3 regions of the Alteromonas sp. MTD1 genome follow, and region 3 is predicted to be linked to each of the others. Evidence: predicted binding sites of a transcription regulator. Region 3 holds the regulator's gene; each other region holds the start of a gene.
What was found. The regulator sigma-54, encoded in region 3, starts transcription at its own class of promoters, with help from an activator protein. The targets are predictions, from matches to a motif close to GTTGGCACGNNNNTNGNNT.
Positions count from the first base shown of each region.

Region 1: a site for sigma-54 is predicted at 1,780-1,798, ahead of glnA (glutamate--ammonia ligase). Genes of this name have one in related genera too.
Region 2: a site for sigma-54 is predicted at 2,663-2,681, ahead of ACGHAV_RS03765 (glucan biosynthesis protein). Genes of this name have one in related genera too.

Region 1 covers NZ_BTGG01000003.1:87,158-91,425, reverse strand. The annotation lists gene typA (translational GTPase TypA) at 1-1,394, opposite strand, end outside; gene glnA (glutamate--ammonia ligase) at 1,865-3,274, shown strand; gene ACGHAV_RS04840 (DUF4124 domain-containing protein) at 3,377-3,982, shown strand; gene glnL (nitrogen regulation protein NR(II)) at 4,113-4,268, shown strand, end outside.
Region 2 covers NZ_BTGG01000002.1:248,272-252,539, forward strand. The annotation lists gene mdoH (glucans biosynthesis glucosyltransferase MdoH) at 1-901, opposite strand, end outside; gene ACGHAV_RS03765 (glucan biosynthesis protein) at 879-2,492, opposite strand; gene ACGHAV_RS03770 (outer membrane beta-barrel protein) at 3,082-3,633, shown strand; gene ACGHAV_RS03775 (YheU family protein) at 3,709-3,960, opposite strand; gene ACGHAV_RS03780 (hydrolase) at 4,088-4,268, opposite strand, start outside.
Region 3 covers NZ_BTGG01000008.1:229,612-233,879, forward strand. The annotation lists gene rapZ (RNase adapter RapZ) at 1-77, opposite strand, end outside; gene ptsN (PTS IIA-like nitrogen regulatory protein PtsN) at 148-591, opposite strand; gene hpf (ribosome hibernation promoting factor) at 605-892, opposite strand; gene ACGHAV_RS12660 (RNA polymerase factor sigma-54) at 922-2,415, opposite strand; gene lptB (LPS export ABC transporter ATP-binding protein) at 2,491-3,216, opposite strand; gene lptA (lipopolysaccharide transport periplasmic protein LptA) at 3,219-3,773, opposite strand; gene lptC (LPS export ABC transporter periplasmic protein LptC) at 3,742-4,268, opposite strand, start outside.

The DNA.
Region 1 (4,268 bases), on a different contig from region 3:
CCCGACGTCATTGTCATAAAGTCTGTTTGGAAACCAATTAGACCGCGGCTTGGAATTACGAAGTCGATACGTACACGACCTTTACCGTCTGGAGACATGTCGGTCATTTCAGCTTTACGAAGACCTAATTGCTCCATGATTGAGCCTTGGTGTTGCTCTTCACAGTCGATAGTTAGCGTTTCGTAAGGTTCTTGTGTTTCACCGTCTACCTCTTTCAGAATTACTTCTGGACGAGATACAGCAAGTTCGTAACCTTCACGACGCATGTTTTCAATAAGAATACCAAGGTGAAGTTCACCACGGCCAGATACGCGGAACTTGTCCGGATCTTGTGTTTCTTCTACACGCAGCGCAACGTTGTGAACAAGCTCATCGTTCAAGCGCTCAAGAATGTTACGCGACGTTACGTACTTTCCTTCTTTACCAGCAAACGGAGACGTGTTTACTTGGAAAGTCATCGTAACTGTTGGCTCGTCAACCGTTAGCGGAGGAAGTGCTTCAACAGTGTTAACGTCACAAATAGTGTCAGAAATCTTAAGCTCGCCAAGACCTGTAATGGCAATGATATCGCCAGCATGTGCAGATTCAACTTCGTGACGTGCAAGACCAAGATAGCCATATACTAGGCCAACTTTACCGTTACGCTTTTGACCGTCAGCAGTTACAACTGTAACTTGCTGGTTAGGCTTAACTGAACCACGCTTAACACGACCAACACCAATTACACCTACATACGAGTTGTAATCAAGCTGTGAGATTTGCATTTGGAATGCGCCATCTACATCGGCGTCTGGTGCAGAAACCTGCTCAACGATAGTTTCGAAAAGTGCAGTCATATCTTCTGCCTTTTCATCAGCATCGTGCGATGCCCAGCCGTTAAGCGCTGAAGCGTAAACAACTTGGAAGTCTAGCTGTTCATCAGTTGCACCTAGGTTGTCGAAAAGGTCGAATACTTGATCCATAACCCAATCAGGACGTGCACCTGGCTTGTCAATTTTGTTGATTACAACAATTGGCTTAAGACCCTGTGCGAATGCTTTTTGCGTTACGAAACGCGTTTGCGGCATTGGACCTTCTTGTGCATCTACAAGTAGAAGTACAGAGTCGGCCATTGACATAACACGCTCTACTTCACCACCGAAGTCGGCGTGTCCTGGAGTATCCACGATGTTAATGCGGTAGTCATTCCAGTTAATTGCCGTGTTTTTCGCAAGGATGGTAATGCCACGTTCTTTCTCGATGTCGTTCGAGTCCATTACACGGTCTTCTTGCTCGCCTCGAGATTCAAGGGTGCCAGACTGTTGTAACAGTTTGTCTACCAGGGTTGTTTTACCGTGGTCAACGTGAGCGATAATTGCGATGTTACGCAATTTACTAATATCAGTGGTATTCATGCTTATATAGAGCCTGTGTAAATCGGTGCCTACCCCTTTCACAATGAAATAAGTGTGCACGAGATTTGTTGCAAAAAAATGCAGATAGAAAAATTTGCGCGGATTGTACAGAAAAAACACGACATTTGCGCATCTTTTTTTGATCCCAAACGAAATAAAGTTATCGCTATTATTCCAGACCCTCTCTTATCACGATGATTGCTCAAATTAATTACAAGCCAAAAACCGATTTGGGTGGTAAGTGTACAAAAAGTCATCTAGGCTAATGATCAACTATTCGCAACTCTTGAACCATTTGCGTGCATCTACGCACCAAAATAGTGCACAACACTTTACTAGAGAGTGATTTGCCCTGCCCTATGCCGCAGAAAACGGTATGCATATAGATGGCATGATAATCGCTTTCACTTTTTTCACTGTTGGGGTGAAGCTGATCATTCCGCATTTTTACATTAAACCTGGAGGACACGATGTCAGTAGAAAAGGCATTAGAGCTGATTAAAGAAAGTGAAGCGAAGTTTGTAGATTTACGTTTTACCGATACAAAAGGTAAAGAGCAACACGTATCAATTCCTGCTAGCCAAGTTGACGAAGATTTCTTCGAAGAAGGAAAAATGTTCGACGGCTCTTCAATTGCTGGTTGGAAGGGCATTAACGAGTCTGACATGGTACTTCTTCCAGATGCAGCAAGCGCTGTAGTAGACCCGTTTGCAGAGGAAACTCAAGTAAACATTCGCTGTGACATCGTAGAGCCTTCAACGATGGAAGGTTACGAGCGTGACCCACGTTCTGTTGCACGTCGCGCAGAAGAATACCTTAAGTCTACAGGTATCGGCGACACATGTTTCTTCGGTCCTGAGCCAGAGTTCTTCCTTTTTGACGACGTTCGTTTCCATACTGACATGGCTGGTTCTTTCTACAAAATCGACTCATCAGAAGCGAAGTGGAATTCAGGCGAAGAGTTTGAAGGTGGCAACATGGCGCACCGTCCAGGTGTGAAAGGCGGCTACTTCCCAGTACCTCCAGTAGATTCTGCACACGATATTCGTGCTGCTATGTGTCTTGTTATGGAAGAAATGGGCCTTGTAATTGAAGCGCACCACCACGAAGTTGCGACCGCTGGCCAGAACGAAATTGCATGTCAATTCAACACGCTGGTTAACAAAGCTGACGAAATCCAAATTTACAAGTATGTTGTTCACAACGTTGCACACGCATACGGCCAAACTGCTACGTTTATGCCTAAGCCACTTGTAGGCGACAACGGTTCTGGTATGCACTGTCACCAATCAATTTCTAAAGATGGCGTTAACATCTTTGCTGGCGACAAGTATGCTGGTCTTTCTGAAGAAGCGCTTTACTACATTGGTGGTATCATTAAGCACGCGCGTGCAATTAACGCATTTGCTAACGCTTCTACAAACTCTTACAAGCGTCTTGTACCAGGCTTTGAAGCACCAGTTATGCTTGCTTACTCTGCACGTAACCGTTCTGCTTCAATCCGTATCCCTCACGTTACTAGTGATAAAGCGCGCCGTATCGAAGTTCGTTTCCCTGACCCAACAGCTAACCCATACCTAGCATTCACTGCAATGCTTATGGCTGGTCTTGACGGAATTAAGAACAAGATCCACCCTGGCGACGCAATGGATAAAGACTTGTACGACCTACCTGCTGAAGAAGCAGCGGAAATTCCAACTGTTGCAAGCTCGCTAGAAATGGCGCTTGAAGCACTTGATAACGACCGTGACTTCCTTAAAGCGGGTGGCGTTATGACTGACGACATGATTGATGCATACATCAACCTTAAGTCTGAAGAAGTGACTACTCTTAACATGACAACTCACCCTGTTGAGTTCGACATGTACTACAGCGTTTAATTTACGCGGTATTAAGAAACATACGAAAGCCCGCCTAGCGGGCTTTTTTTATGCCTAGCGATTATCTACTATGTTGTAATGGGCATGATAGAGGTGAATCTGGTGCTAAATAAAAAACAACTACTTTCGCTGTTACTTTCACTAGGTGTTCTGTGTTGCAATGTATCCTTAGCGCAAACGGCACAGACTACGCAAAACGAAAATAGTGGAACCAAAGCCACTGAAAGCAAAGCCCAAAACGCAGCGGGCAACAAAGCTATATACAAAATAGTGAATAGCGACGGCACCGTAACCTATACCGATAAGCCCGCATCACAAGCACAGCCTATGGCATTCGATGACAAAACGTTAAACGTAGTGAATGCAGCAAAAGCGCCTGTGCTGCCGCCACCAGCACCTAACAAAGCAAAACCACAATATCGCGTTTCCATTGTTAGCCCTCAGCCAGAAGCGACAGTTCGTAACAACTTAGGCGAAGTGACGATATCCGCAAAACAAACCGGCACGCCTAAAGCTCCGCTTTTTAGATTAGTGTTTGACGGTGCACCATACAAAAGCAATTCATCAGGCTTGTTTAAGCTTAAAGGTTTACATCGTGGTGCACACACGTTCAAAATTGAACTTACCGACAATACGGGCAAGACTCTTGCATCGTCTCCTACTCAAACCCTTTACCTTCATCAGGCATCGGCGTTAATTAATAACTAATAGCGTGCAACACCAGCGCCGAAGGCGCACCATGGCAGTTCAGTCACATTAAATAAATAGGCTGTTTTGTCGCGATTCGAAGGATTGCACGCTACAATGCACAATATTGGTGCAAAGGAGATAAACTCGGATGCAATCCACCGAGTTAGACACATTACAACTTATCAATAGCCTTAATACCGCGCTGGTAATGGTAGACAGCAAGCTAGTGATTGTTTACGCCAATCATGCTGGCGAAGCGCTGTTTGAAACGGGGCGCAAACAGCTTGTCGGACATCCTCTACCT
Region 2 (4,268 bases), on a different contig from region 3:
GAATAATGGCGTTGTGCCCCCAGTAGTTGGCGCTATCGGTTTGCCAAAACGACAAACCCGTTGCCAGCATAGGGCTGTATAAGTGCGCTGCAAACTGTACAAAGCGACCGAAGAAGGTGTCTTGGCGCACTGGCATAGGAATAGTTTGAACAAGAGCAGTGTCAGGGTTTTGCTCTATTCGACGCGCAAGGTCAACCATGCGGGTTTTACTCATGATGCTGTCGGCATCAAGTACAATCATAGCTTCGTAGTTGCCACCCCAGCGCTCACAAAATTCTTTAAGGTTACCTACTTTTCTGTGAAGGTTTTGCTCACGGCGGCGATAGAACACCTGCGATGCATAGCTACCTAAGCGCTTTTGTAGTCTAGAAAAAGCGCGTAGCTCTGCATCTGCTTTTTGTAAGTCTCGCGTATCGCTTAACATGTAAAAATCGAAATTCGCCGCCGACTCACTGCCCATAAGCTCACGAACGCACGCCTCAAAGCCCACCATAATGCGCTTGGTATCTTCATTGTAAACTGGCATTACCACAGCATGACGCGCTTTCAACGCTATATTCTCGCTAGGCGCTTTCTGCTTTTTACTAAGGCTTAACGGGTCGATATGAAACAGCTGTAAAACAAACCCAATTATGCCAGTCCAAAATGCCATACACAGCCATGCAAAAAGGGTTAAACCAAGGCCTAATTGCGCCATCTCTAGGCCTGTCAGGCCGTTTGGAAGAAATATTTCGTACAAACTCCAGCCTGCCAATGCAGTACTGGGAATAACTAACATTGCCATAATAAACAAACGCATAGATGATCCTTTAACTATTAACTGCCACGCTGAATTGTGTTCATAACTTGATACAGCTTGTGCTGCGTTTTGCTGATTTTTATTGAAGCGGTTGGTAAACATAATTCCAGACCTCACTAATGCGTTTACCGTCCTGCTCAATATAGGCGCGCATATCTACGGTTTGTTTTTCTTTAGGCTGTACAAAGAACGTAGCGCGCCACTCTTTCCCATCAGCAACAGCATAAAGTCGTTGCTGTGAAATGGTGCCGTTTGCGCCCTGCACCACTAACTTCATTGCCTCAGCATCACATTCAGTGCCCTCTGGCGCGGTAAAATCAATGCTGAACTGGCGTGTTTTGCTTAAGCGCTCATCTTTAAATTCATCGCCGGGCAGCACCGCTTTTCCCTGACGAGTACGCACTACGCTTGCCAACTCACTTGTGAAAGGATTTTGCTCAACGGTACTTAGCGTATATGCAAAGTAGCGAGAATCACCTGCGTTAAAAGGCTGAACGGGTGTCCAAAACGCTACAATGTTGTCGTGTATTTCAGACTTTGTTGGAATTTCAACTACCTCTAAACGGCCTTTATCAAAACCTTGAGATGGCGTAACCCACAGCCCTGGACGAAGGTGATAGTTGGCTTCTGCATCTAAATAGTTGCCCCATTCACCGTCACGCTGAAGCATGCCAAAGCCTTTAGGCGAGGTATCACTTAGCGATGTTATCTGTAACCGTGCTGGATTAGTGATAGGGCGCCAGATTTGCTCATCGGCGTGAGTCACCATTAGTACACCGTCACTGTCATGTACTTCAGGGCGATAGTCGTCATGGCGTTTTTCTGAGTTTTCACCATACAAAAACATACTGGTAAACGGTGCTATACCAAGCTTTTGTACGTCTTCACGGGCAAACAGCCAGCTTTGAACCTCAACCTTAGTATTTAATCCTGGCTGAATTATGAATTTGTAGGCACCCGATACAGACGGGCTCTCAAGACGCGCATAAACGGTAATCGGCTGACCTTCTTTAGGCTCGACTATCCAAAACTCAGTAAAGTGGGGAAACTCTTCGCCTTTTGCTAACGCAGTATCAATAGCAAGACCGCGTGCAGAAATGCCATACACCTGATTTTTACCCACTAAACGAAAGTAAGAAGCGCCGAGAAAGACCGCGAACTCATCTTTGTACTGTGCGTTCTTAATCGGGTAATGTAGGCGGAAACCGGCGAAACCCGATTTAGTGTCAGTAAGGTCGGCCAACGCCTTTGAAGTGCCGTCATAACTGAACATTGTTTTATCAAACGGTAATCGAACCGGCGCATTATCGCTGCCAATGGTATGAATGGTTACGGGGTGCTCATAAAGGAAACCTGGGTGAAAAAACTGCACTTCATAGTCGTTCTCGTCGCGCCAAAGACTTTCTTCACTTTTAAAACGGATAGAACGATACGTTGTATATTCCATCTCTTTTAGCGCCGAATTTAGGCCATGATCGTCCTGCTCATAGCTTTGTGTTGCAGATGCGCGCGCAGCATCAATAACTGATTGAAGTACTGGTGACGCACTTTGAGGCTGATTTTTGTCATTTACCTCTTCTGCCGAAACGGCTTGAAGTGCCATCAAGAAAATACTTATGAATAGCATGGCCACGCCAGATTTGGCGCCAGCGGTAATCTTTTTACTTATGGAAAATAAGTTTAACTTGCCCATTCATCCTCTCCTTATGAAAAGAACGCTAAACAAAGAAGGCCATAGCCAGAAGCAAATGAATTAGTTTAAAAGCGCTCTATTCCTTGCTAACCCATTTGTGTAATGCAGATTTAAAAGTGAAATGAAGCCTGCACACCATTTGAATAACGTTCGCGTTGTCATTAGCTAGTGAGCAAAAGGTGTTCCAACACGCTGCCAAGCCATGCGATTAATGAAAAAAACCATTTATTTCATGAACATAAAAAAGGGTGTGTAAGTTAAATTTTGTGCTTCCCGCGCTTTTTAGCTGGTCAGATTTTATAGACTAAAGAACAAGTGTTGTTTTTTAGAGACAGTTATTCTGTTTTTATCCATCACCGGCGTTTGAATTACATTGATGGAAAGTAAGCACAGCAAAAAACAAAACGAAAATAACCATTAATATCAGTGCGTTAAACAAACAAAAGGCGAAACCAATAGCCAGATAACGCAATGTTGGCAAACGCTTTGCAAACACTCCAACACACGAAAACATGGCTCATGTATTTGAAAGGTCAACATGAATACAGAAAACAGAAATGAGCTTTTGTGAAAATTAAGGAGTAATCACATGCGCAAAACACTTACACTTCTCGCACTAGTTTCAGCTTCAGTACTTCCATTAAGTGCAATGGCAGACAAGCCAGACTGGCGTTATGTTGAAGGTGGCTACACAAAAATGGATTTCGATAACAACGAATCGTTCGAGCCAGACGGCCTTACTGTTAACGGTAAATACTTACTAAATAGCAATTGGTACTTGAACGGTGAATACAGCTTCTTCGAAGAAGGCAGTTTCGATTTCGACATGCTTACGCTAGGCGCAGGCTACAGACTTCCAATAAACACCACTACTGACGCGTACTTCGGCGCCAACCTTGAGCGTATAGATGGCGACGTTTCAGATGAAACAGGTTACAGCATAAATGCCGGCCTTCGCTCTATGATAACCGAGCAAGTAGAACTTGCAGGTGAGATTGGATACTACGACGTAGATGACGGTGAAGCGACGTTCAAAGTGGGTGCTAATTATTACATTACATCGCAGTGGGCAGTCGGCGCTAACTATAAAGTTATTGATGAGTTAGACATTATGCAGGTAACTGCACGCTACGCTTTTTAAGCCTTCCTCTCCTCAGGTAGGTGGCCGGGTTGCTCGACCCGGCTTTTTTGATCCTGTTTTGTGTCTTAGCGCCAATCAATAACCGTCATTGTCTTCGCTTTCCACATCGCTAGGCTGAATGTCTTCTTTGCGCTTAATATCAACGCTTTCATGAAGCTCAGAATAAACCACAACAGCGTCTCCGCTTTTTAGTTTTTCTAATACCTGCTGCACCTTTACATCAAGCTCTACTTCTTGCTCGCCGTAGTCAGTACCTTCTCGCAATACAAACGCTTCGGCTAAACTGTACAGCGTATCGGGTTCTAGTGCGTCAACGGGAATAATCATTTATGTCTCCTGTAAGCACCCCATAAAGGTGTGCTGCTGCAGTTAGGATTTGTAATAAGAGATTGTAATAGCGGCTTATTTAAAAGCTTTGGTTTAGAGGTGAAAGTTGCTCTGCTATTTTTTGTAGCTATTTGTAGCTACATGTACTGTTTACGGGTAATACGTCGGTTACAAAACGCTTCACGCGCTCGTGCAGCCATACTTTAGGGTTGAGTATAGACCCCTGCATAAAACCAACGTGACCGCCTCTTTCACTTAATTCAACCGTTACATTGCGCGCCAGCTCTTCTTCTTTTGGCACAATAAGG
Region 3 (4,268 bases):
TACCCTAAATCCTCTAACGCTCGCAGTGCGACCGATTTCCCTGAGCCTGAACGACCACTGATAATAATCAGCTTCACCTTGCCTCTCCCTTTATTAAAATCTTAAGCTCGCACTGCTTATTGCAGTGAGGTTATATCTATTACGGCGTTAGCCCAGCGCTTTTACTATATCGTCGCTGGTGGTAGCGCGTCTTATTGCTTTTACGGTGTCTTTGTTGTTCAGTTTGCCCGCAACGGTGGCAAGCGTTTGAAGGTGGCCTTCAGTTTGCTCTTCCGGAACCAAAAGCGCAAAAAAGATATCTACTGGCTTTTCATCAATAGCATCAAAATCGATTGCTGGTGTACTGGTTACTACAATTGCAATAACTCTATCAAGACCAGCTAAGCGTCCATGGGGAAGGGCGATACCGTTTCCAATGCCGGTGCTCCCCATACGCTCTCGCGACATTAGGCTGTTTAATACCGTAGCGCCGTCTATATTTTCATTATTTTTAGCCGCAATGTCGGCAATGATTTCTAGAATACGCTTTTTACTATTACATTGAACCGCACACTCGGTGCGGTCCAAACTTACGATGGCTTGTATATCCATACTTAATTAACTACTAATGTTTTTTGAGTTTTTCCTTATGCTTGATTACCTGCCGGTCGAGCTTATCAACCATGCTGTCAATCGCCGCATACATGTCGGTATTTTCTGAGGATGCGAATACTTCAGCGCCACTTAAGTGAACTGTCGCTTCGGCTTTCTGATTTAATTTTTCAACGTTCAGGATGACATGCACATTAGAAATGTGATCAAAGTGACGTTCAAGTTTGCTGAACTTCGTATCGACATAATTACGCAAAGAGTCGGTGATTTCGACATGATGACCAGTAAGGTTGATTTGCATATTTCGTCTTCCTTATATTATGTAGCCCGTTAAATAAGGCTTTTGCGTTGGTTCGACGGCGGGATCGATAACGACTCCCGGTATTTTGCTATTGTTCGCCGGGCAACTTTAATGCCTTGTTCGGCCAACAATGAAGCAATCTTGCTATCACTTAGCGGCTTGCTAGGTTTTTCAGCTGCCACTAACTTCTTGATCAATGCACGTATCGCAGTAGATGAACACTCACCACCCGACTCGGTTGCTACGTGGCTCGAGAAGAAATACTTCAATTCGAATATACCGCGTGGCGTATGCATATACTTTTGCGTGGTGACGCGTGAAATAGTGGATTCGTGCATATCTACCATTTCTGCGACATCATTGAGAACCATTGGTTTCATCATTTCTGGGCCATGCTCAAAAAAGCCCATCTGTTGCTGCACAATACAATTAGCAACCTTCATTAAGGTGTCGTTACGCGACTCTAGGCTTTTGATAAACCATTTGGCTTCTTGCATGTGTGAGCGAATAAACTGCGAGTCGCTACTGTTTTTTGCACGACGACTCATTGCAGCATATTGTTGATTAACGCTAAGTTTTGGCAGGCTATCAGGGTTTAGCTCTACCACCCAGCGCCCGTTCTTTTTAGTAACCGATACGTCTGGAATAACGTACTCGGGTTCTTTAGTAACTAAAGCACTACCAGGGCGAGGATTCAAGGTTTGCAGCAAGCGCATTGCTTCGCGAAGCTGATCTTCTTTCAAACGGCTTTTACGCATGAGCGTACGGTAGTCTTTACTGCTAAGAAGGTCTGAATATTCTTCAATAAGCTGCTTGGCTTCAGCAAGCCACGGTGTGTCCTCAGAGAACTGACGTAGCTGCACCATAAGGCACTCTTGTGGAGAACGTGAGCCAGAACCAATGGGGTCGAACATTTGAATACGTTTTAACACGCACTCTACTTCATCCATTTCAATTAGCTCATCGCTGTCTTCGTCTAACACTTCCTCAGCGTTTACTGCTTCTAGAATATCTTCAAGTGACACGGTTAGATAACCCGACTCATCAATAGAGTCGATAATTGCCATGGCAATGGCTCTGTCTGTATCAGAGAAAGGGGTTAAACGCATCTGCCATAGTAGGTGTTCTTGGATATCTTCGGTAGTTTCGCCCTGAAAAATTTGTTCGTCATCACTGGCTGGGCCAGGCGCTGGCGCAGAAGAGGCCGAGTAGTATTCATCCCACGTGCTGTCTATAGGAAGTTCGTCTGGTAAATCGTTCTTTTCAAGCGCATCTCCGGCTTCTAACGTATCGCTTGAAGCCGTCGGTTGAACATCGCCACTGTCGTCGTTGTCGATGTTATTCTTTTCAACTTGAGGTTCGTCGTTGCCTTCTTCAACTTCTAAAAGCGGATTAGAGTCCAGCGCTTCTTGAATTTCCTGTTGAAGGTCAAGCGTAGAAAGCTGCAGCAGTTTGATAGCCTGCTGAAGCTGAGGTGTCATGGTAAGTTGTTGGCTAAATTTTAGCTGTAAAGATGGTTTCATCTACTTCTTATTTAAATGCTTTAAATTGAATACACCAAGAGCGAAACTGAAAAAATGACAATCCGGTTACATTAACTATAGCCTGAATTGTTCGCCTAGGTATACATCCCTAACTTTTTGATTACTTAAAACCTGTTCTGCGGTTCCCTGCGCAATTAATTCGCCATGACTCACAATGTACGCTTTCTCACAAACATCCAATGTTTCTCGTACGTTATGATCGGTGATAAGAATGCCTATGCCTCTATCACGAAGATGTTGGATGATCTTCTTTATATCATTAACTGATATAGGATCAACACCAGCAAATGGTTCGTCTAGCAAAATAAACTGTGGTTTTGCCGCCAGCGCTCGCGCTATTTCAACACGACGCCTTTCACCGCCCGACAAACTCATCCCCGCACTATTACGTATATGGTTAATATTAAATTCATCAAGTAGTGCGTCGGCTTCTTCTTCTTGTTGTTGTGAATTTAAATCTTTACGCGTTTGTAAAATAGCCATGATATTTTCATGCACAGTAAGCTTTCTAAAAATAGACGCTTCCTGCGGGAGGTAGCCAATTCCGCGGCGTGCACGTTCATGCATAGGTTGGTGAGTAAGCTCATTGTCGTCAATTTCAATTTTGCCTTTGTCTAGCGGAACAAGGCCGACAATCATATAAAATGTAGTGGTCTTACCAGCGCCATTCGGACCCAATAGCCCAACAATTTGCCCTGTTGATACCGATAAGCTAACGTCGCGCACGACTTGTCTTGCTTTATAGGCTTTTGCAAGGTTCTTTGCACTTAACGTCGCCATAACTATTCGTTACCTTCGTTGTCTTTTTTGTCGTCTTGAGACTTTGCTTTTCGAATGGTTTCAGGTGTAAATACGGTGGTTACTCTGCCATCACCATCGGTATCGTCACCGCCAGTTGCAAGCAATTGCTCTGTAATCATGTCGAAGGTAATGTTATCGCCTTGCACCATGCTGGTATCTTGCTTAAGTTCGGCTTTACCCGTTAGCGCAATAGTGCGGTTGACTACCTCATAACGAATTTCATTCGCCTTTGCCGAAACCGGCGTACCGTCTTCAAGCTGCTGAGAGTAGCTTGCAGGGTTTCCTCTCGCTACGAAAACTTCTCTTCCTTCGCCGTCAGTGGCGATAACTTCTACTTCGTCAGCATTAATCACTAACGAGCCCTGAGAGATTCGAACATCATCCTTAAATAATGATGTTTTATTTTTCCCATCGACAAACTGCGACTTTGAGTCCACCTTAATGGGCTTGTTAAAGTCGGCTTCGCTTGCAACAACACCGCTGCTTGCCAAGGCTAAAAGTAGGCTAGTTGCTAGGGGAATAAGTGGTTTGTACATGATCGATAAGCTCGTATTCTTGGGTGCGTAAGTTCGCGTTAAACCCATTGCTTTGAATAACATACTGTGACCCTAGTATTTCAACTGTTTGGTCTGATGTCATCTGCTTGTTGTCTAAATTTATTTGTATGTATTGCGTTGTGATGGTTTTTACAAAGTCATCACCGGTTTGATTTTCAATAACGACATTGTTTTCTAATTGAATAAGTTCGTTATTGTACAGGGTTCCTTCTACTGCCGAGACCACCCAAGGCGACGAATTGCTCTCGGTATATAGGGTGTACTTAGGCTGCTGAAATAGTACGAAACCAAGTTGGTCATAGTGCTCCATCGACGTGGCGAATACCTTATGGTTTAGCCGACCTTCTTGATTGTATAGGGTAGTAGTTAAGTTTTTAGCCTTGTAGGCAGGTTTTAGCGCGTCTGACTGTTGGCTGCCAGTGACTTCAGGCTCGTCTTCCATCCATGTCGGTAGGTACATCAACATGGCCAATA